4 regions of the Rhizobium sp. SG570 genome follow, and region 1 is predicted to be linked to each of the others. Evidence: predicted binding sites of a transcription regulator. Region 1 holds the regulator's gene; each other region holds the start of a gene.
What was found. The regulator PhoB, encoded in region 1, activates phosphate uptake and scavenging genes when phosphate is short. The targets are predictions, from matches to a motif close to TGTCATNNANCTGTCAT.

Region 1 (5,249 bases):
TCGGCCTTTCGGTGTTCATCAACATGATGGGGCTGCCGCGCTCTGCCTCGCTGGTCGGCGGGCTGGTGCTCAGCCTGATGACGCTGCCGATGATCATCATCGCCACGCGCTCGGCACTGCGGGCGGTACCACCATCGATCCGCAGCGCGGCACTCGGCCTCGGCGCGTCGCGCATGCAGATGGTCTTCCATCATGTGCTCCCGCTCGCCATGCCGGGCATCCTCACGGGCACCATCCTCGGGCTGGCGCATGCGCTCGGCGAGACGGCGCCGCTGCTTCTGATCGGCATGGTCGCCTTCGTCGCCAACTATCCGGCCTCGCCGCTCGATCCTTCGACGGCGCTGCCGGTGCAGATCTACATGTGGGCGAGCGAAGCGGAGCGGGCCTTCGTCGAGAGGACCTCCGGAGCGATTATCGTGCTGCTCTTCTTCCTCGTTGCGATGAATATCGGCGCGATCCTGCTGCGGCGCCGCTTCGAACGGCGCTGGTAGGGGAGGGCGACCAAATGAACATGATGACGGAAGCCGCGGGCGAAAGAGCATTAGCCAAGAAGATGATGACGATCCCCTATAAGATGATCGGCCAGGACGTCTCGGTCTTTTACGGCGACAAGCGCGCGCTCTTCGATGTCAACCTGAACATTCGCGCCAATACGGTCACGGCGCTGATCGGTCCTTCCGGCTGCGGCAAGTCCACTTTCCTGCGTTGCCTCAACCGCATGAACGACACGATCGAGACCTGCCGCATCACCGGCAAGATCACGCTCGACGATCAGGATGTTTATGACAACAGCATCGATGTCGTGGAGCTGCGCGCGCGCGTCGGCATGGTCTTCCAGAAGCCCAACCCGTTTCCGAAGTCGATCTACGAGAACGTCGCCTACGGACCACGCATCCATGGCCTGCACAGCTCGAAAGCCGATCTCGAGCATATCGTCGAGACCAGCCTGCAGAAAGCCGGTCTCTGGGGCGAGGTCAAGGATCGGCTCTATGATGCCGGCACGAGCCTGTCCGGCGGCCAACAGCAGCGTCTGTGCATCGCTCGCGCGGTCGCCGTCAGTCCAGAGGTCATCCTGATGGACGAGCCATGTTCGGCGCTCGACCCCATCGCAACCGCAAAGGTCGAGGATCTGATCCATGAGCTGCGGGAAAACTTCACCATCGTCATCGTGACGCATTCCATGCAGCAGGCAGCCCGCGTTTCGCAACGCACCGCAATGTTTCATCTCGGCCATCTGGTTGAGGAGAACGATACCGATAAAATGTTCACCAATCCCGACGATTTCCGCACGCAGGATTACATCATGGGCCGTTTTGGTTGATGATGCCGTGCGCGCGGCTCCTTTCACACAGTTCACCTTGAGGATAGAAAAATGGTCTCCACTCACATTCTCTCTGCCTATGACGAAGACCTGAAGTTCCTGACGCGCCGCATTGCGGAAATGGGCGGTCTGGCCGAGCAAATGGTCAGCGACAGCGTTCGCGCACTGGTCCAAAGCGATACCAGTCTTGCGCAGAAGGTCATTTCCGACGACGTCATTCTCGATCATGCGGAACGGGAAGTCGGCGACAAGGCGATCGTCACCATCGCCCGCCGGCAGCCGATGGCCGCCGACCTGCGCGAGATCATGGGCTCGATCCGCATCGCTTCCGATCTGGAGCGTGTCGGCGACCTCGGCAAGAACACCGCCAAGCGCGTCATCGCCGTGCAGGGCACAGGCGTTCCGCGGCGGCTTGCCCGCGGCATCGAGCATCTCTCCGAACTGGCGCTCAGCCAGCTCAAGGAAGTGCTTGACGTCTATGCCACCCGTTCGCCGGACAAGGCTGTGTCGATCCGAGAGCGCGACGAGGAAATCGACGCGATGTACACCTCGCTCTTCCGCGAGATGCTGACCTACATGATGGAAGATCCGCGCAACATCACCACCTGCACGCATCTTCTCTTCTGCGCCAAGAACATCGAGCGCATCGGCGACCATGCCACCAACATCGCCGAGACGATCTATTACATGGCGACCGGCGCCCAGCCAGAAGGCGAGCGCCCGAAGGATGATACCGCCAACACCGTTGGCGCGGTGACGGAATAATCTGGAAGCGAAGAAAAGGAGACCAGAGGCGCATGGTTCCGAGAGTTGCTGTTGTAGAAGACGAGGAAGCGCTCAGCGTTCTGCTGCGCTACAATCTCGAGGCTGAGGGCTTCGAGGTCGATACGATCCTCAGAGGCGATGAAGCCGAATTGCGTCTCCAGGAGCGCATCCCCGATCTTCTGATCCTTGACTGGATGCTCCCCGGTGTATCCGGCATCGAGCTCTGCCGCCGGCTGCGTATGCGGCCGGAGACGGAGCGCCTGCCGATCATCATGCTGACGGCCCGCGGCGAGGAAAGCGAGCGCGTGCGCGGTCTTTCCACCGGCGCGGACGATTACGTCGTCAAGCCGTTCTCGACGCCGGAGCTGATGGCCCGCGTCAAGGCGATGCTGCGGCGCGCCCGCCCGGAGGTTCTCTCCACGGTACTGCGTTGCGGCGATATCGAGCTGGATCGCGAGACCCATCGCGTTCACCGCAAGAGCCGCGAAGTGCGGCTGGGACCGACGGAATTCCGCCTGCTGGAGTTCCTGATGTCCTCGCCGGGCCGGGTCTTCTCGCGTTCGCAGCTGCTCGACGGCGTATGGGGACACGATATCTATGTCGACGAACGTACCGTCGACGTGCATGTCGGCCGCCTGCGCAAGGCGCTCAATTTCTCCAATATGCAGGATGTCATCCGCACCGTTCGCGGTGCGGGTTACTCCATGGAAGCTTGAGCGGGTACGCCCGTTCAGGCGTCGACATAGCGGCGGAAACAGAAAACGGGCCTTTCGGCCCGTTTCGTTTATCTTATCTGGAGCGGTTACGCGTTTCACGGACTCGCGTGACCGCTCTATGCTATTGTTTTTACGCAATTCCGGACGGAAAACCGCTTCGCACTTTTCCCGGAATTGTTCTATGGGGCATCTCAGCCGCGCGGTTGAGCTGGCCGACGCCGTTCATGCACCGGCTGGTAGGCCAGGCGCTGATGGTAGCCGCAATAGGGCGATGCATCCGGGCTCTCGTTGCCGCAGAAGTGGAAATCGTCCTTCAGCGGGTCACCGACGGGCCATTTGCAGGTGCGTTCCGTCAGCTCGGTCAGGACGAGGCGCCGAGAGATCGGAACGACGACGTTGGCAGCCGGACGATATTGGATCTCGTTGACCGCATCGACCTCAATCTCTTCCTTGAGCATGGTCGCGCCCTGCTGGCGGGTAACCGTGCGGGTTGCGACGCGCGATGTATAATTCGATGCGCGGGGCGCCGAGGCGCCGCGCTTCGGCGTTCGGGCAGCGGTCGCCGTGCCGCCCGCCTTCGCTCGGCCCGGCAGGCTCAAGCGGTGCACCTTGCCGATGACGGCGTTACGGCTGACACCGCCCAACTGCGCCGCGATCTGGCTGGCGCTCAACCCTTCGGACCATAGCTTTTTAAGCTTCTCGACGCGTTCGTCTGTCCAATTCATGCCCTGTCTCCGCTGTCGCGTTTCCGATGGCAGAATCCTTCACCATTGCCCCGCATAGGATCGAGGCGCGAAACGCTCTAAAATTGTGGTGACTAGTTCCGCCGCATGCAGTCTAGCAATTGGTTTTTAACCTAGTGTGAGGCTGACTCCGTGACAAGAGTCGCGGGAATCTTGAGGAATCGATTTCGAGGTTTTCCCCAACTTGCTGTCCTGGCGTGGCATTTATGCAATATGATCCGGCCAACGCATCCCGTTCGGCCGCGGCCGCTCTCTCGCACCTGCTAAATCGCCAGTTTTGTTGACATCGCGGTGCAAAACATCAATAGTGCCCACGCCGCCGCAAGGCGGCATTTTTGATTTTTTCGGACCCGTTTCATGGAAAGGAAGCGATTGGTCCTTAGGGTTGTGATCGAGGAGATACGCCATGGCCGAGACAGCGGCGCTTTATGACACCTATATGCGCGCTCCGCTGCGGTTCGAGCGAGGCGAGGGCGTCTGGCTGATCACGGAAAATGGCGAACGCTACCTCGATTTCGCGGCCGGTGTGGCAGTCAATTCGCTCGGTCATGCGCATCCCCATCTCGTGGCCGAGCTGAAGGCGCAGGCTGACAAGGTATGGCACCTGTCCAACCTCTACGAAGTGCCCGGTCAGGAGAAGCTCTCGAAGCGGCTGACGGAAGCCACATTCGCTGACAAGGTGTTCTTTACCAATTCGGGCGCCGAAGCGCTGGAATGCGCCATCAAGACGGCGCGGCGCTATCAGTTTGCCAACGGGCATCCCGAGAAGTTCCATATCATCACCTTCGAAGGTGCTTTCCACGGTCGTACCATCGCGACGATCGCTGCCGGTGGCCAGGAAAAGTATATCGAAGGCTTCGGCCCGAAGGCCCCCGGCTTTGACCAGGTGGCTTTCGGCGATCTTGATGCGGTTCGTGCCGCAATCACCGATGCGACGGCTGCGATCCTGATCGAGCCGGTGCAGGGCGAGGGCGGTATCCGCCCGGCGACCAACGAATTCCTGCGCGGTCTCCGCGATATCTGCGACGAGCACGGTCTGCTCCTGGTGCTCGATGAAGTACAGTGCGGCGTCGGCCGCACGGGCAAGCTTTTCGCCCATGAATGGGCCGGCATCAAGCCCGATATCATGGCGGTGGCCAAGGGTATCGGCGGTGGTTTCCCGCTCGGCGCATGCCTTGCAACGGCAGAGGCAGCCTCCGGCATGAAGGCCGGCACGCACGGGTCGACCTATGGCGGCAATCCGCTTGCCATGGCGGTCGGCAATGCGGTGCTCGATATCGTGCTGGCCGATGGCTTCCTGGAGCATGTGCGTGATATGGCGCTGGTCTTCCGCCAGGGCCTTGCCTCGCTCAAGGATCGCTTCCCGGATATCATCGAGGACATCCGCGGCGAAGGTCTCATGCTCGGCATCAAGGCAGCCATCCCGCAAGCGGATCTGCTGCAGGCGATCCGCGCCGAGCATCTGCTGGGTGTTCCGGCCGGCAACAATGTCATTCGCCTGCTGCCGCCGCTGGTCGTGACCGCCGAGGAAGCGCGCGAAGGTCTTGCTCGCATCGAGCGTGCGGCCGAGCGTGTACGCGCCGCCCGCGTCAAGAAATCAGCCTAAGTTCGACGCCCGCAGTCGGGGCGTTCTTGCCCTATGCGGGCGTTATTGTTTTTTCTGGAGTACAGGTGAGGACATGGCTTCTCCGAAACACTTTCTCG
Region 2 (5,249 bases), on a different contig from region 1:
CATCGACGCGGCCAGCCTTAAGCGCCGGCAACTGCTGGATACCATGCAGAGGAACGGTTGCAGCGCGCCGGCCTCGGCCACGCCGGATATCGTCATCGATACCCGCACCAAGCTCGACGCCTATGCGCCGCAGCAGCAGTCCCTTGCGCAGCCGGAAAGCTCGATTACCATAATCGAAACGCCAAAACCCCAGAAGAATTCCGGTCTGCCGCAAAAGCAGGCTCCGGCGGTGACGCAGGCCGAGCAGCAGCAATTCCCGCCGGACAGACCCTACGATCCGTCAGCCAACAAGGTCCGTCAGGTCGGGCCGCAATTCCTTGCGACCGACCAAGGTGGCATTGACCTGAAGCATCCGAAAGAGGCCGGGCCGCAGCCGACGCAATAGGCTGCCGCAACAGGGAAATGATGACTTCGTCGCCTACTTCCTGCGCGAGGTTGCGGTAAGAGCGTCCAGAGCGTCAGGCCGGCTCGTAACGGACATAGGCGAACTCGTCGCCATCGGGCGACCAGTTCGGCACGTTGATGCTTCCTTGTCCGCCGAAGAGTTCGAACAGCGTCGTGAGATCGCCGCCATCCATATCCATCAACCGCATCCGCACATTCAGATCGCGCGGATGGTCGAAGACTTCAGGATCGTAGGAGATCAGCACGACCTTGTCGTTCCTGGGAGATGGATGGGCAAACCAATTGCCATAATTATCATCGGTCAGTTGCTGCAACCCCGTGCCGTCGGGATGAATGCGCCAGATCTGCATGAGACCGGTGCGGCTGGAGTTGAAATAGATCCATTGCCCATCGGCCGAAAAATCCGGGCCATCGTTGCGGCCCTCGCCATGCGTCAGCCGCGTCTCTTCACCGCCGTCGATCGAGATCGTGTAGATATCGAAGACGTTGTCGCGGATGCCGCAATAGGAGAAGCGCTGCCCGTCGGGTGACCAGCCGTGCCAATAGGACGGCAGGTTGGTCGTGACCTGCCTAGGCGTGCCGCCTTCGGCCGGCAGCACATAGATGCAGGATTTGCCATGCTCCGTCTTGTCGGAAATCGCGATCAGCGATCCGTCGGGAGAAATCCCATGATCGTTGTTGCACTGCGTGGCGAAGCCGGTATCGACGCGAACGATCTTGCCAACGCCACCCAACGGCAGCCGGTAAAGCAGACCGTCGCCGTTCAGCAGCAAATAGCGTCCGTCAGGCGAATAGTTCGGCGCCTCGATCAGCTGGTCCGTCTGGAAGACCACCCGGTTCGCACCCGTGCGGATATTGTAGATCTCGACCGAGCTGCGCATACTTTCCCCTTTAACGCCGGCGTTGCGATCAGCGATCGCGGAACCGGTTGGTGATCGGATAGCGGCGATCACGACCAAAATTCTTCTTGGTGATCTTCACGCCCGGAGCCGACTGGCGGCGCTTGTACTCGGCGAGATAAAGCAGATGCTCGATACGATGCACTGTCGCGACATCATGTCCGCGCGCCACGATCTCTTCGACCGACATTTCCTTTTCCACCAGGCATTCGAGGATATCGTCGAGCACCGGATAGGGCGGAAGCGAATCCTGGTCTGTCTGGTTCGGCCTCAGTTCAGCCGAAGGCGCCTTGTCGATGATGTTGTAGGGGATCACCTCGCCTGAAGGGCCGAGCGCGCCCGGCGGCACATGCAGGTTGCGCCAGCGCGACAACGCATAGACCTGCATCTTGTAGAGATCCTTGATGGGATTGAAGCCACCGTTCATGTCGCCATAGAGCGTGGCATATCCAACGGACATTTCCGACTTGTTGCCCGTCGTCACCACCATCGAGCCAAATTTGTTGGAGATCGCCATCAGGATGGTACCGCGGGCACGGCTCTGCAGATTTTCCTCGGTGATGCCGCTTTCCGTACCTTCGAACAGATCGGACAAGGCCGTCGTGAAGCCGGTGACAGGATCCTCGATCGGCACGATATCGTAGCGGCAGCCGAGCGCCTTGGCGCAATCCGCCGCATCCTTCAAAGAATCCTCTGAGGTATAGCGATAGGGCAGCATGACGGTGCGTACGCGCTCCTCTCCGAGCGCATCCACCGCAATCGCCGCGCAGATCGCCGAGTCGATACCGCCGGACAGGCCGAGCACGACCGACTTGAAGCCGTTCTTGTTCACGTAGTCGCGGAAGCCCAGCAGGCAGGCGCGGTAATCGGCCTCCTCGCCTTCCGGAATATGCGCCATCGGTCCTTCGGCGCAATGCCAGACGTCGCCATTCTTCTTCCAGGTGGTGACTGCCAGCGCGGTCTCGAACTGGCTCATCTGGAACGCCAGGGTCTTGTCGGCATTGAAGCCGAAGCTCGCGCCATCGAAAACAAGTTCGTCCTGGCCGCCAACCTGGGCGGCGAAAATGAGCGGTAAACCTGACTCGATCACCTGCCGCAATGCGACCTGGTGACGGACATCGACCTTGCCACGATAGTAAGGCGAACCATTCGGAACCAGCAGGATTTCCGCACCGCTCTCGGCCAGCGTTTCGCAGATGCCGAGATCGTTCCAGATCTCCTCGCAAATCGGTATGCCAAGGCGGACGCCGCGAAAATTGACAGGCCCCGCGATGGTCCCTTCGTCGAAAACCCGCTTCTCGTCGAACTCGCCGTAGTTCGGCAAATCGACCTTGTCCCTGATGAAGATGACTTTACCGCCATCTAGCACGGCCACGGAATTGTAGCGGCCGGTGTCGTCCTGCCGTGGGACACCGACGACGACGCCTGGCCCGCCATCGGCGGTATCGGCAGCGAGACTTTCAACGGCTTTCCAGCAGGCGCGGATGAAGGCCGGCTTCAGCACCAGATCCTCCGGCGGATAGCCGGAAATGAACAATTCCGTCAACATCAGGAGCTGCGCGCCTTCGCGCGCCGCCTCGGCCCGCGCTTCGCGCGCCTTGGCCAGATTGCCGGAAACGTCGCCGACCGTCGGATTGAGCTGCGCGACGGCGATACGGATGGTCTGAGTGATCGGGCCTTGCTCTGTCATGCCATACATTTAGCGATGGCATTCTTCTTCCGCAACCGCCTTCGTTCACCTGCAGGTATCAAAGATCGCACTACGCGCATAGGCGGTATTTTTACCCGGAAAACTACCAGGTCAGCCTTGCGGTTCATCCAGAATTCATGACAGAAACGTGACAATTATATGAATACCCTATAGCATTCGGAGAAACCCTTGGTCGATCTGGTCATTGGTTCCGCTTTGGCGGGCAGGCTCGTTCTTTTCCAGAAAATCGGCGCAGCGAGGCAGAAATCAGCCGTCCTGCGCCAAGTTCTGAGCCTTACTCTGACCTTGCTGCTCGCACTGTCGATCGTCATTGCCGTCGAATGGATTGTGCGCGGTGAGTTTTCGACCGTCCCGTCCTATCTCTTTTCTCCGTCTCGCCCCGGCTTCACCACCATCGGCATCGTCATGCTGACTATGCTCATTTTGGATGCGGCTCTCGGCCGAGCGCATCTATCGGTCTTGATCGTCGCACCGCTGCTGTTGGTTCCGGCGTTCATCTCCAGCCAGAAGCAGAACTATCTCTCCGATCCGCTCTATCCGTCTGATTTCCTGTTTGCACGGCAGATCATGGAATTGATGCCTGTGATGGTGCGCGATCGGCCGTGGACCGCCGCGGCACTCGCCATCGGCGTCATTGCGTCCCTCGCCGCCCTCGCCTTTCTGTGGCGCCATGCTTGGCAACACGCCGCCGCGCTATCGCAAAAGGCGCGCATGATCAGGCTGTCGGTATGCCTGCCGCTTGCGGCGCTGTTCGTTTCGCAGATGGACCCGACGCAATATTCCTCCATCCGTGAGAAACTGCGCATCATCCCGATCGTCTGGGATCAGAAGGAAAACTACAGCTACAACGGCTTCGTCATCGCCTTCTCGCTCAACCTGCCGATGGCCGATGTCAAATCCCCGGCGGGCTACGGACCGGATGCGATCGATGCCATTCCGGCGAGAAACTACGGCTATCTCTCCGGTCCGCGCGAGAAGCCTGACGTCATCATGCTGATGAGCGAATCCCTCTGGGATCCGACCCGGCTGTCCAATGTCGCCTTTACGCCCGATCCGATGCCGACGATCCGCTCCAGACAATCCGGTTACGTCTTTTCGCCTGAGTTCGGCGGCATGACCGCCAATGTCGAATTCGAGGCGCTGACGGGCTTTTCCAATGCCTTCCTGCCCTATGGCAGCATACCCTATCAGCAATATGTGCGCCGGCCCATGCCGTCGCTTGCCACCTTCTTCCGCGGCGAAGGCTATGCGGCACGCGCGCTCCACCCCTTCAGCGGCTGGTTCTGGAATCGCAACGAAGTCTACAAGGCTTTCGGCTTCGAGGAGTTCCACACCGATGAAACCCTGCCGCCGATGGAGAGGCGCGGCATGTTCGCCGCCGACGATTCCCTGATGAAGGAAATCATGCGCGAGGGAGACGAAGCCGATCAGCCATTCTTCTTCTTCGCTGTCACTCTCCAGGGACATGGCCCTTACGAACCCAATCGCTTTGCACAGAATACCGTCGATATCACCGGCAACCTGAACGACGACGATCGTGCAACGCTCGCCACCTATGCGCAGGGCGTTCGGGAATCCGATGACAGTCTGAAGATGCTGATGGATTGGGCTGAAAAGCGTGACCGTGAAACCATCATCGTCCTCTGGGGCGATCACCTGCCGCCGCTCGGCAGCGCCTATCCGAACACCGGCTACATGCCCCAGCAGGTGGCGACGCGAAAGGCACCGCTCGACGTCATGAAACAGGAGCACGAAACGCCGCTGGTCATCTGGTCGAGCAAGAATGGCGTACGCAAGGATGTCGGCACGATCAGCCCGTCGCAACTGCCCTATCACGTGTTGAAAACAGCCGGATATGAGCATCCCTTCTACACCGGCTTCCTCGGCCGCGTGCAGAAGAAATACACCATCGTCGACCGTTATCAGCTCGCGACGCGCGACAACGAGACTTTCCCGGACTGGGCGCGCAACGAGCAGCACCTCGATCCGACGGTGCGCGACTATCGCCATCTGCAGCACGACATCATGTTCGGACGGGAATACGGATTGGACCGCTTCTTCCCGTCGCATAGCTGGCTGATCAGCCAAGGGAGTTAGCGGATCGAACACAATGGTCGAGCCGAACACGCAAGGTTGGATTCGATCCACCATGCTGCAACCCTTTTCGCGTTGCATTTTCGTTGGGCAGTCGAATACTTGGCGCTCAAAGACGATCAAGCCCCCGGAGTATCCTC
Region 3 (5,249 bases), on a different contig from region 1:
GCAGGTCGTGGATCGCAACGGCGTCGTCGCTGAGGGGCGGCAGCAGCCATTCGGTATGGCGCAGTGTGCGCTTGGTGTCCTCGAGGCCCATGTCCCAATGTTCGCGCATCGAGGTGCCGGAGAATTCATAGTCCTTGGCGTGGCCCTCGTAGTTCTTGTGCTGATAGATCAGGTGGACGATGTTGACGACGCCGGCATCGGAATAGTCGATGATCAACTCTTCCTCTTCCGGGGTCAGCTGGTCCTTCGGGACGCGCTTCAGAGCGCCGAGCAGCTTCATCTTCAGCCCGTGGATACGCTTGAAATTGTCGGTGTTCTGCCGGGTGCGGCTTGAATACATGATGTCCTTGTGGCGCGACAGCACGTCCGGCATGCTGCGCGGCAACACGCCGCGCGCGCTGAACAGATCGACCTGGAATACCAGCGAGCTGCGATCCTCCTCCTGGTCGAGCAGATATTGCAGCGGAGTATTGGAGACGATGCCGCCGTCCCAATAATATTCACCTTCTATGCGGACGGCCGGCAAGGCGGGCGGCAGCGCGCCGCTCGCCATGATGTGTTCCGGTTCGATGCGCAGATTGTCGGTGTCGAAATAGACGAAGTTGCCCGTCCTGACATTGACCGCGCCGACGCTGAAGCGCTTCTTGCCGTCGTTCAGCACGTCGAAATCGATCAGCATCTCCAGCGTTTTCTTCAGTTCGGCGGAATCATAGAAGCTTGTAGCGCCCTCTGCGCCCGGCAGTTCGAGCCATGGATTGGGGAAGCGCGGCTTGAAGAAGCCGGGCTGCCCCATCGTCATGGTCATCCATGAGCTGGTGCGGTTGCGGATGTCGCGGAAGACGTCGCCTTCCGGCGTGTAGGCCCAGATCTTGCGGCCGGAAATGATCTGCCAGAACTGTTCGAGGCGCTGCAGGCGGTGGCGCGGCTCGTTGCCGGCGATGATGGCCGCGTTGACGGCGCCGATGGACACGCCGGAAAGCCATGTTGGCTCGCATCCCGCCTCCGCCAGAGCCTGGTAGACGCCAGCCTGATAGGCACCGAGTGCGCCGCCGCCCTGAAATACCAGGGCGACACGATCATACTGCGCGGCAATTTCGGGGATCGTCGGCACTGCGGCTTTGGCGTTTCGTTCGAGCACGGTGCATCTCCAGCAAAGGGAAAGGTAAGGCTTTGTTACCTGCGCTCGGCGAGATAGTCGTGAACGACTTCGCCGAGCCCGAGCGTCAGATCCGCGGTGAAATGGACGGCCGAGACCACTTCCAGAACCGGCAGCCGCGCCACGTCCGCCATCACATGCGGCCTGAGATCGAGGGCGGCGGGCGAGGTCCAGGCTTCCTTGATGGTGATATCGGTCAGGTAGTAGCGCACGAGCTCGCAGATGCGCGGCCTGGCGTCGACATGCGGCACGATCTTGATCAGGAAATTGGGCTCGGACAGAGCGGCAAGCAACGGTGCCTGCTCTACCGGCTTGTGCTTGTAGCCCATCGTTCCCGTCGCGCACAGCACGCTGCCGTAATGCAGCGTGCCGACGATGACCTCGCCTTCGTTGACGATCTTTGGATTGGCGAGTTTCTTCGGGAAGCCCCAGATCTCGCGGCCGCCGGTGATCGGCGCATCGTCGTCCAGATACATGGAATGGACGTAGCCGCCAGCCTGGCCCCGATATCTGACCGGGATGACCTGCCCGGTCTCCGTATAGTCGCCGAAGCCGGTGGAGTCGGGCATGCGGATGAATTCGTATTTCACCAGCGGCTCGTCGATTTCGAGCGGCTCCGGCACCACGGCCTGCAGTGCCTCGCGCGTGGTGCGATAGGTTATGATGATGTATTCGCGATTGAAGAACCGATAGGGTCCGGGAGGATAGGAAGGATTGGTCAACGGCATCGCATAGGCATGCTTCAGAATGTCTTCGACCTTCATCGCATTTTTCCACAGTTGGAGAAAACCGCCGGGCGCAGCGGCGAAAACTTGCATGGTTGCATGACAGTGAAATGTCAGTTGCCGGATAGTTGCCGCCGACTGGCCGTCGGATCTGTTATCAAAGCGACATATGACACTGGCAGTGTGCGCTCATCTCGGCATTTTCCATTTGCTCAACCATGTCATAGAGATTGCGGGAGTTGCATTATGGGTTCGTTGACTTCGAAGAATGCGCTGGTCACTGGTTCGACGAGCGGCATCGGGCTTGCGATTGCGCGCGCCTTTGCCGCCGAAGGTGCGAACGTTACGATCAACGGTCTCGGCGATGCCGACGCGATCGAGAGGGAACGCGCAGCGATCGAAGCCGATTTCGGCGTGAAGTGCCGCTATTCCGGCGCCAACATGATGAACGGCGAGGAAGTGACCTCAATGGTGCGCGATGCCGAGAAAGCCTTCGGCAGCCTCGATGTTCTCGTCAACAATGCCGGCATCCAGTTTGTCGCCCCGATCGAGGAATTCCCGGATGACAAATGGGAAGCGATCATCCGCATCAATCTTCTGGCCGCCTTCTATGCGATCAAGGCCGCCATTCCCGGCATGAAGGCCCGCAAGTGGGGCCGCATCATCAACACGTCCTCGGCGCATGCGCTGGTCGCCTCGCCTTTCAAGTCGGCCTATGTATCGGCCAAGCACGGGATCACCGGCCTGACCAAGACGATCGCCTTGGAAGCTGCGCAGGATGGCGTCACCGTCAATGCGATCGCGCCGGGTTACGTCTGGACGCCGCTGGTCGAAAAGCAGATCCCAGAGACGATGAAGGCACGCAACATGACGGAAGAGCAGGTCAAGCACGACGTGCTGCTCGCCGCCCAACCGACGAAGGAATTCGTCACCGTGGATGAAATTGCCGCTGTCGCCGTATTTCTGTGCAGCGACGCGGCCAAGCAGATCACCGGCACGACGCTTTCCGTCGATGGCGGCTGGACTGCCGAGTAATACCGCGACTTGAGTGAGCGCGAGCGCGCTGGCTCCTTCCGGTCGAATATTTCAACATCAATAGGAAAACAGAGCAGGAAGCGCGCAATGACCGAAGAGACCCAGGATCGGCTCAACCGCATCAAGGACGAGATTGTCGATAGCTTCGACGAAGAACTGGAGATGCAGCTCGAGGAAGATCGCCTGGACGAGCTGGTTGCCGAGGGGATGGGTGACGAGACCGGCCCCTCGCTCGACCGCAGGATCTATTTCCGCGAGCTCTTTCGCCTCCAGCACGAACTCGTGCGCCTGCAGGACTGGGTGCAATACAAGAAGCTGAAGGTTGTCGTGCTGTTCGAGGGCCGCGATTCCGCCGGCAAGGGCGGCGCCATCAAGCGGGTCACGCAGCGCCTCAATCCGCGCGTCTGCCGCGTGGTCGCGCTGCCGGCGCCGTCGGAGCGCGAGCGTCATCAATGGTATTTCCAGCGCTACACGGCCCATCTGCCGACCGCCGGCGAAATGGTGCTGTTCGACCGCAGCTGGTATAACCGCGCCGGCGTCGAGCGCGTCATGGGTTTCTGCACATCGGAGGAGCTCGAAGAATTTTTCCGCTCTGTTCCCGATTTCGAGCGCATGCTGGTGCGCTCTGGCATCATCCTCATCAAATACTGGTTCTCGATCACCGACGAGGAGCAGGAATTCCGTTTCGGCATGCGCATTCAGGATCCGCTGAAACAATGGAAACTGTCGCCGATGGACCTCCAGAGCCGCGTGCACTGGGAGGAATATACCAAGGCCAAGGAAGAGATGCTGGAACGTACTCACATTCCGGAAGCGCCGTGGTGGGTCGTGCACGCCGTCGACAAGAAGAAGGCGCGCCTCAACTGCATCGCGCATCTCCTCACCCAGATCCCCTATGAAAATGTGCCGAAGCCGGAAATCATCCTGCCCGAGCGCATGCGCAATGCCGACTATCATCGCACGCCGGTGCCGCTGGAAATGTACGTGCCGGAGATCTATTGATACGATGAAGCGATGACGGTCCCGTTTCGGCGGGTCCGCCATCGAAGCCCGCTGTGTGGTAAGCGAGACCGATCTCTGTCGGTCGTCTTCCTCGAAGCATGCGCAATGACTGAAATCGTTTCCAGATTTGCCCCACAGGGGACAACTAAGAGACGAGGTTTAGCTTGACTTGCCAAGAGCCTGCCAAGTCCGCATCATCGCGCCCCATGAGTGGACAGAACCGATTTGCTCCTCCAACAAGCGGACAGCAAACCATCAAGCGCGGCGATCTGTTGCGGCAGCTTCAGCGCGCCGGACTGCGTCGGCTGACGACCATCGTGGCGCCTGCCGGTTACGGCAAGACCTCGCTTGCGGCGCAATGGTACGAGCTGCTGAAGGAGGAAGGTGTCAGTCTCTGCTGGGCCTCGCTTGATGCCGAGCATATGGATCAGGCCACCTTTCTTCTTGCCCTCATCGATGCGCTGGAGCCGCTTCTGGCCGAGGACGGCGGCGACGCCGGCAATCTGCCGGCAAGCGCGCTTCTTTCCGTTCTTGCGACGCGCCTGCGCAAGCTCGAGGGCCCCGTCATCGTCTTCCTCGACGATTATCATTTCGCTCAGACGGATGCGACCGAGGCGCTGATGGCGAAGATCCTCGCCGATCCCTCGCTCAGCCACGTCAAACTGGTGCTGGTGACCCGCAGCCCGCCGCGCTTTCCCCTTTCTGCGTTGCGGCTCAGCGGCGAATTCAAGCAGTTTGGTATTGCCGAACTCGGCTTTTCCGATTCCGAGGCGCGGGAATTCTTTGCCGGCAAGGGTATCCATCTGACCGAAGAGCAGGTCGGCTCCTTCAATCGCCGGACGGAGGGCTGGGCCGTGGCGCTGCAGATGGTGAGCCTGCTGGTTTCGGAAGCGGACGAAGGTTATTCCATTCTGGCCTCGTTCGACGGCGGGAGTGCCGACATGGGCTCCTATCTCTCGGAGCAGGTGTTTGAACATTTGCCTGAGGACATCCGTCTGTTTCTGATCGAGACCGCCGCCTTGCCTGCCTTCAATCGTGGTCTGCTCGAGGCGGTGTTGGAAGGGGGAGCGCGCGCGGGCATCATCGAACGGCTGAACCAGCACGCCCTTCCCGTCACCCTGCTTGCCGGACCCGGCAACTGGATGCGTTATCATCCGGTCTTCAACGCGTTCCTGAAGGAAACCGCCAGCCGCAGGGGTGTTGACGCCAAGCGCACGCTGAACCGGGCGGCGCGCTGGTTCGAAGCTCAGGGTGATATCGAGCGGGCGGTCCAGCACGCGCTTCTCGCGGATGACGCCAATCTCGCGGCGCGCATCGTCGAAACTGCCGGC
Region 4 (5,249 bases), on a different contig from region 1:
GAACTTGAGGGCTTCCGCAAGATCGTCCTCAACGAGGACCCCAAGGGCAAGCTCGTCGAGGCGCCGATGCTGCGCGGCCGGATCGTCGCCTTCAACGGCGAGGATGTCACGAAAATGAAGGTGCCGGCGGCCGGACATTGGGTGTTGCGCGGCGACCGCGGCATCACCTATGCCGAGACCTTGCCCGAAAACGCCGCCCTTGCCGAAGGGCAGTGGTGGGACAAGGATTATAGCGGCGAGCCGCTGGTCTCCTTTTCCAACGATGAAGGCAAGGCGCTCGGCTTGAAGATCGGCGACAAGGTGACCGTCAATGTCCTCGGCCGCAACGTGACGGCAAAGATCGCCAGCTTCCGCAAGGTGCAATGGCAGTCGCTGTCGATCAACTTCGTGATGATCTTCTCGCCCAACACTTTCAAGGGAGCCCCGCATGCGTGGCTGGCAACCCTGACCGATGCCTCCGCCACCTCGGCGCAGGAGGCGGCGATCCTGAGGAAAGTCACCAACGCCTATCCGACCATCACCAGCGTCCGCGTCAAGGATGCCCTCGATGTCGTCAATACGCTTGTGGGACAGCTCGCCACCGCCATCCGCGCCGCCGCCTCGGTCGCGCTTATCGCGTCAGTGCTGGTGCTCGCCGGCGCGCTTGCCGCCGGCAATCGCGCCCGCACCCATGATGCGGTCATCCTCAAGACGCTCGGCGCGACGCGGGCAATGTTGATCCGTGCCTTCAGCTACGAATATCTGATCCTCGGTTCGGCAACCGCCGTCTTCGCGCTGATCGCCGGCTCCGTCTCCGCCTGGTACATCGTCAGCCGCATCATGCACCTGCCCTCGACCTTCATGCCCGATGTCGCTTTCTCCACGCTCATCATCGCCCTGGTGCTGACGGTCGGCATCGGTCTGATCGGCACCTGGCGCATCCTCGGCCAGAAGGCGGCGCCCGTTCTGCGCGAACTGTGAATCGTCTTCGCGGATTAACCGAACGCCGCGAAAGCCGCCCGATATTACGCCGATTTAACACGGCGCCGACAGCTAGACCCTTGTGTATAAGGCATGAAAGCCTCATATTCTGTGGAGGCATGCTGGAGCTCCGCAGCGGCGCCTGGGCCTGGAAGGCCCGACACCGTACTCACATCGGAGCTTAAAAGAGGAAAACATGGCTGACTTTCGCAACTACCAAAACCGGGCGCAGAGCGGTGCGCAATCCGGTGCGATGATAGACGAAGGCCTTCGAGCTTACATGCTCAAGGTCTATAACCTGATGGCGCTGGGTCTGGCGATCACGGGTGTTGCCGCCTATCTCTCCTTCACCCTCGCTTTCGCCAATGGACAGATCACGACCTTCGGTCAGGCGATCTATCTGAGCCCGCTGAAGTGGGTGGTGATCTTCGCTCCGCTGGCAATGGTCTTCTTCCTGAGCTTCAGGATCAACCGCATGAGCGTAGCCGCCGCGACGACGACCTTCTGGGTCTATGCCGCGCTGGTGGGCCTGTCGCTGTCGTCGATCTTCATTATCTACACCGGCCAGAGCGTGGTGCAGACCTTCTTCGTGACCGCCGCCTCCTTCGGCGCGCTGTCGCTCTTCGGCTACACGACGAAGCGTGATCTCTCTGCGATGGGCTCGTTCATGATGATGGGTCTCTTCGGCCTGATCATCGCCTCCCTCGTCAACATCTTCCTGGCTTCGTCCGCCTTGCAGTTCGCGATCTCCGTGATCGGCGTGCTGATCTTCGCAGGCCTCACCGCCTACGATACGCAGCGGATCAAGGAAATGTACTACACCGCCGACGATGCGACCGTGGCCGGCCGCAAGGCCATCATGGGCGCCCTGTCGCTCTACCTGGACTTCATCAACCTGTTCATGTTCCTGCTGCAGTTCATGGGCAACCGCCGCTAATTGCACGGTTTGAACAACTCATCGGAAAGGCGGCTTCGGCCGCCTTTTTTATTTGCCTGGCTGCCGGCTCTGCGATTTGATATCGACGTTCAAAATCCCAGATCAGGCAATAGAAGCACATGTCCGTCAGCCTTCGCAGCGCAACTCCAGACGACCTCCCGCAAATCACCGCCATCTACCTCGATTCCGTCCTGAACGGCACGGCGAGCTACGAGATCACGCCGCCGAGCGATGAGGAGATGGCAGACCGCTTTCAGGCAATCCGGGAGAAGGGCTATCCCTACATCGTCGCCGAAGACGAGGGCGGCGCATTCCTCGGCTATGCCTATGCCTCGGCGTTCCGCACGCGGCCGGCCTATCGCTGGATGGTGGAGGATTCGATCTATCTTGCCCCGGAAGCCCGCGGGCGGGGCGTCGGGAGGCTGCTGCTGGACGCCTTGGTGGAGAGCTGCCAGACGCTCGGCTTCCGCCAGATGATCGCCGTCATCGGCGGAGCACATCCGGCCTCCGTCGCCGTGCATCGCGCCGCAGGCTTCACCGAGGTAGGGTTGCTGAAAGGCACCGGCTACAAGCACGGCCGATGGCTGGATACCATGCTGATGCAAAAGGCGTTGGGCGATGGTGCGGATACCGATCCGGATCCGTCGGTTTATCCTGGGACGTTGTTCGGCGGGTAGCATTACCCGTATGCCGAGCCTCTGATACCCCCTCGGTCACTTCGGGACAGAGGGGGGCCGCACTATCCTCATACCCACCGTCAATTCAGGGAAACTACTTCTCCACCAGCTTCAGCTGCTTGTCGAAAACCTTCAGCACCTGGCTCAGGTCATGCCCGCGTTTCAGGATCATGCCGCTGGTGCTGACCACCGAGAAGGCGCCCTGCTTGGCGGCCAGCTTCGGGTTCTTTTCGATACGGAAGAGCGGCATCTCGCCGGAGCGTTTGAAGACGGAGAAAACCGCCTTGTCCTTGAGATGATCGATTGCGTAGTCCCGCCACTCGCCTTCGCCGACCATGCGGCCGTAGATCCACAAAATGGCGTCGAGCTCCCGGCGATGAAAGGTCACCGGTATCGGATCCCTGCTCTGTTTGTATTCCCTGAGATCAACAACGACGGAGGTGGTGGTATCGACGGAGCGGCTTTCGCTATGTCGCAAATCCGGCTGATCAGTCATCAATCCCCCAAGGGCTATCTCATGACAGGAGAATGACAGTTTGCCTCAGCCGCTTCAAATTGCAAGACACCTGGCCGCTCACAATTTCTTTTCGGCGCGAGAAAGCATCTTGGCAGCGCCGCATTTCAGTCAAAACGACGCCCAATTTACAAGAATTATAGTCAGCCGTTTGGCGCCGCCGCGCCAAACGGCCCGGCCGGGGCGCATCGATTAAACCCCAGCCCCGAATGCGTCCTCGCCGGGCACCTCCCCTTTTTGGCGGCAGCCAAAATAGGGACCTTTTTGGCGGCAGCCAAAATAGGGGCCTTTTCGGCGCTAGCCGAAACGGAGAGCTTTCAGGCTGATGTGGGAAAAGCCACTCAGCCGTCCGAGCCGATCGTCAAGACAGTTGCCCCGATGATGGCGGCCGGATCACCCGAAGGCGTCGAAGCCTGCAGGAGAACGGCAAGCCCTTTCCTACCGGCTTTATCAAGCACATTGGCGGGCAAGACGATGTTCATGGCCTTGCCATCCCACATGCCCACGGTTTCGACATCGGAGACCGCATGCATATAGGCAATCTGCTGGCCGTTGTTTTCGCCGCCCTTCGGAGCCACCATCTGTTCCTTGTCGAAATAGACGACGACCACATTGGCCTTGCCCTGGCCAGCACCGATCTTGATCTCGAGCTCGTCGCCCTTCATGGCGGCATTCACCGGCACGATCAGCCCTTCGCCTCCACGCTGGAAGTCATCAAGCTTGACATTGATTGCGCCGAGGTCGGCACCATTCATATGATCCCGGCCATTGACGACGGCCTGGGGGGTATAGACCCCGCTCCGGCCCAGCGCGCGGGCATAGGCATATTGGCGCGCCGTATTGTCCTTGGACGCCATGGTGTCGCTCCAGCCGAGATAGTTCCAGTAGTCGACATGATAGGCGAGCGCCACAACGTCGCCCTGGCGGATCAGCTTGCGGAACGCCGCATCGGCGGGCGGACAGGAGGCGCAGCCCTGCGCGGTGAAAAGCTCGACCACGCCCTTGATCTTCGCAGCCTCCTGCGCATGCAGCGAACTTGCCAGCGCGATGCCTGCCAGAAGTGGAACCGAAAATCGAAGGCGCATTCCCTTGTACCTCTTTCTCAAATTCGAGAGTGTCTGCCCGTGCAGACCTCGAAACCGCTCACGCTCCCTGGGGCAACCAAGTCCGTATCAAGCCCGAAAAATCTGAAACAAGAGATAATAGTTTAGCGCGATGACGCAAAGTCACGATGGGGTGAGGCAAAGGCCCGACAACGCGCGTCTCGTACACATCAGCGTGAAAAAAGACGACGCCGGGAAACTTCCCCGGCGGCATGCAATCATGGCTTCAAAGCCTATCAGGCCTATCAGGCAGCGAGATCGCGCAGAACGGTCTGCAAGATGCCGCCATTGTTGACGTAGATGATCTCATCCAGCGTATCGATACGGCAGATGATCGGGATATCGCGAACCGTGCCGTCGCCATAGGTGATCTTGGCGATCTTGCGCTCGCGCGGCTTGATATGTTCCAGGCCCTCGATCGAGACGATCTCGTCGCCCTTAAGGCCAAGGGTTGCCCAGGTGGTGCCCTCCTCGAAGACGAAGGGGATGACGCCCATGCCCACCAGGTTCGAGCGGTGGATGCGCTCGAAGGACTGGGCGATCACGGCGCGCACGCCGAGCAGGTTGGTGCCCTTGGCAGCCCAGTCGCGCGACGAGCCGTTGCCGTATTCGACGCCGGCGAAGATGACGAGCGGAACGCCCTCGGCTTTGTACTGCATGGCCGCATCGTAGATCGAGGTCTCTTCCTTGGACGGATAGTGGATGGTGTAGCCACCCTCCTTGCCGTTCGGGCCGAGCATGTGGTTGCGGATGCGGATATTGGCGAAGGTGCCGCGCATCATCACTTCATGATTGCCGCGGCGCGTGCCGTACTGGTTGAAGTCGGCAACGCCGACGCCATGGTCGATGAGGTAGGAACCGGCCGGCGAGGCAGCCTTGATCGAACCGGCCGGGGAAATATGGTCGGTGGTGATCTTGTCGCCGAACAGGCCGAGAACGCGGGCGCCCTTGATGTCGGAAATGCCGGCGCCGGTCTTGCCCATGCCGACGAAGTAAGGCGGGTTCTGCACATAGGTCGAGTTGTCGTCCCAGGCATAGGTCTGGCCCGGAGGAACCTG

Region 2: a site for PhoB is predicted at 3,132-3,148, ahead of FHT28_RS22925 (LTA synthase family protein). Genes of this name have one in related genera too.
Region 3: a site for PhoB is predicted at 1,981-1,997, ahead of FHT28_RS11090 (acetoacetate decarboxylase). Genes of this name have one in related genera too.
Region 4: a site for PhoB is predicted at 3,092-3,108, ahead of FHT28_RS24810 (DUF2794 domain-containing protein). Genes of this name have one in related genera too.

Annotation. Positions count from the first base shown of each region.
Region 1 covers NZ_JAAZQI010000017.1:23,781-29,029, forward strand. The annotation lists gene pstA (phosphate ABC transporter permease PstA) at 1-491, shown strand, start outside; gene pstB (phosphate ABC transporter ATP-binding protein PstB) at 506-1,321, shown strand; gene phoU (phosphate signaling complex protein PhoU) at 1,373-2,086, shown strand; gene phoB (phosphate regulon transcriptional regulator PhoB) at 2,119-2,802, shown strand; gene FHT28_RS27540 (GcrA family cell cycle regulator) at 2,994-3,527, opposite strand; gene FHT28_RS27545 (aspartate aminotransferase family protein) at 3,952-5,151, shown strand; gene argF (ornithine carbamoyltransferase) at 5,225-5,249, shown strand, end outside.
Region 2 covers NZ_JAAZQI010000012.1:67,326-72,574, reverse strand. The annotation lists gene FHT28_RS22940 (hypothetical protein) at 1-385, shown strand, start outside; gene FHT28_RS22935 (TolB family protein) at 459-1,286, opposite strand; gene FHT28_RS22930 (NAD+ synthase) at 1,315-2,994, opposite strand; gene FHT28_RS22925 (LTA synthase family protein) at 3,241-5,112, shown strand.
Region 3 covers NZ_JAAZQI010000004.1:253,965-259,213, reverse strand. The annotation lists gene FHT28_RS11095 (patatin-like phospholipase family protein) at 1-1,138, opposite strand, end outside; gene FHT28_RS11090 (acetoacetate decarboxylase) at 1,174-1,920, opposite strand; gene FHT28_RS11085 (3-hydroxybutyrate dehydrogenase) at 2,128-2,916, shown strand; gene ppk2 (polyphosphate kinase 2) at 3,004-3,918, shown strand; gene FHT28_RS11075 (LuxR C-terminal-related transcriptional regulator) at 4,191-5,249, shown strand, end outside.
Region 4 covers NZ_JAAZQI010000013.1:190,112-195,360, forward strand. The annotation lists gene FHT28_RS24795 (ABC transporter permease) at 1-960, shown strand, start outside; gene FHT28_RS24800 (Bax inhibitor-1/YccA family protein) at 1,157-1,897, shown strand; gene FHT28_RS24805 (GNAT family N-acetyltransferase) at 2,017-2,574, shown strand; gene FHT28_RS24810 (DUF2794 domain-containing protein) at 2,669-3,070, opposite strand; gene FHT28_RS24815 (thioredoxin family protein) at 3,430-4,173, opposite strand; gene acnA (aconitate hydratase AcnA) at 4,437-5,249, opposite strand, start outside.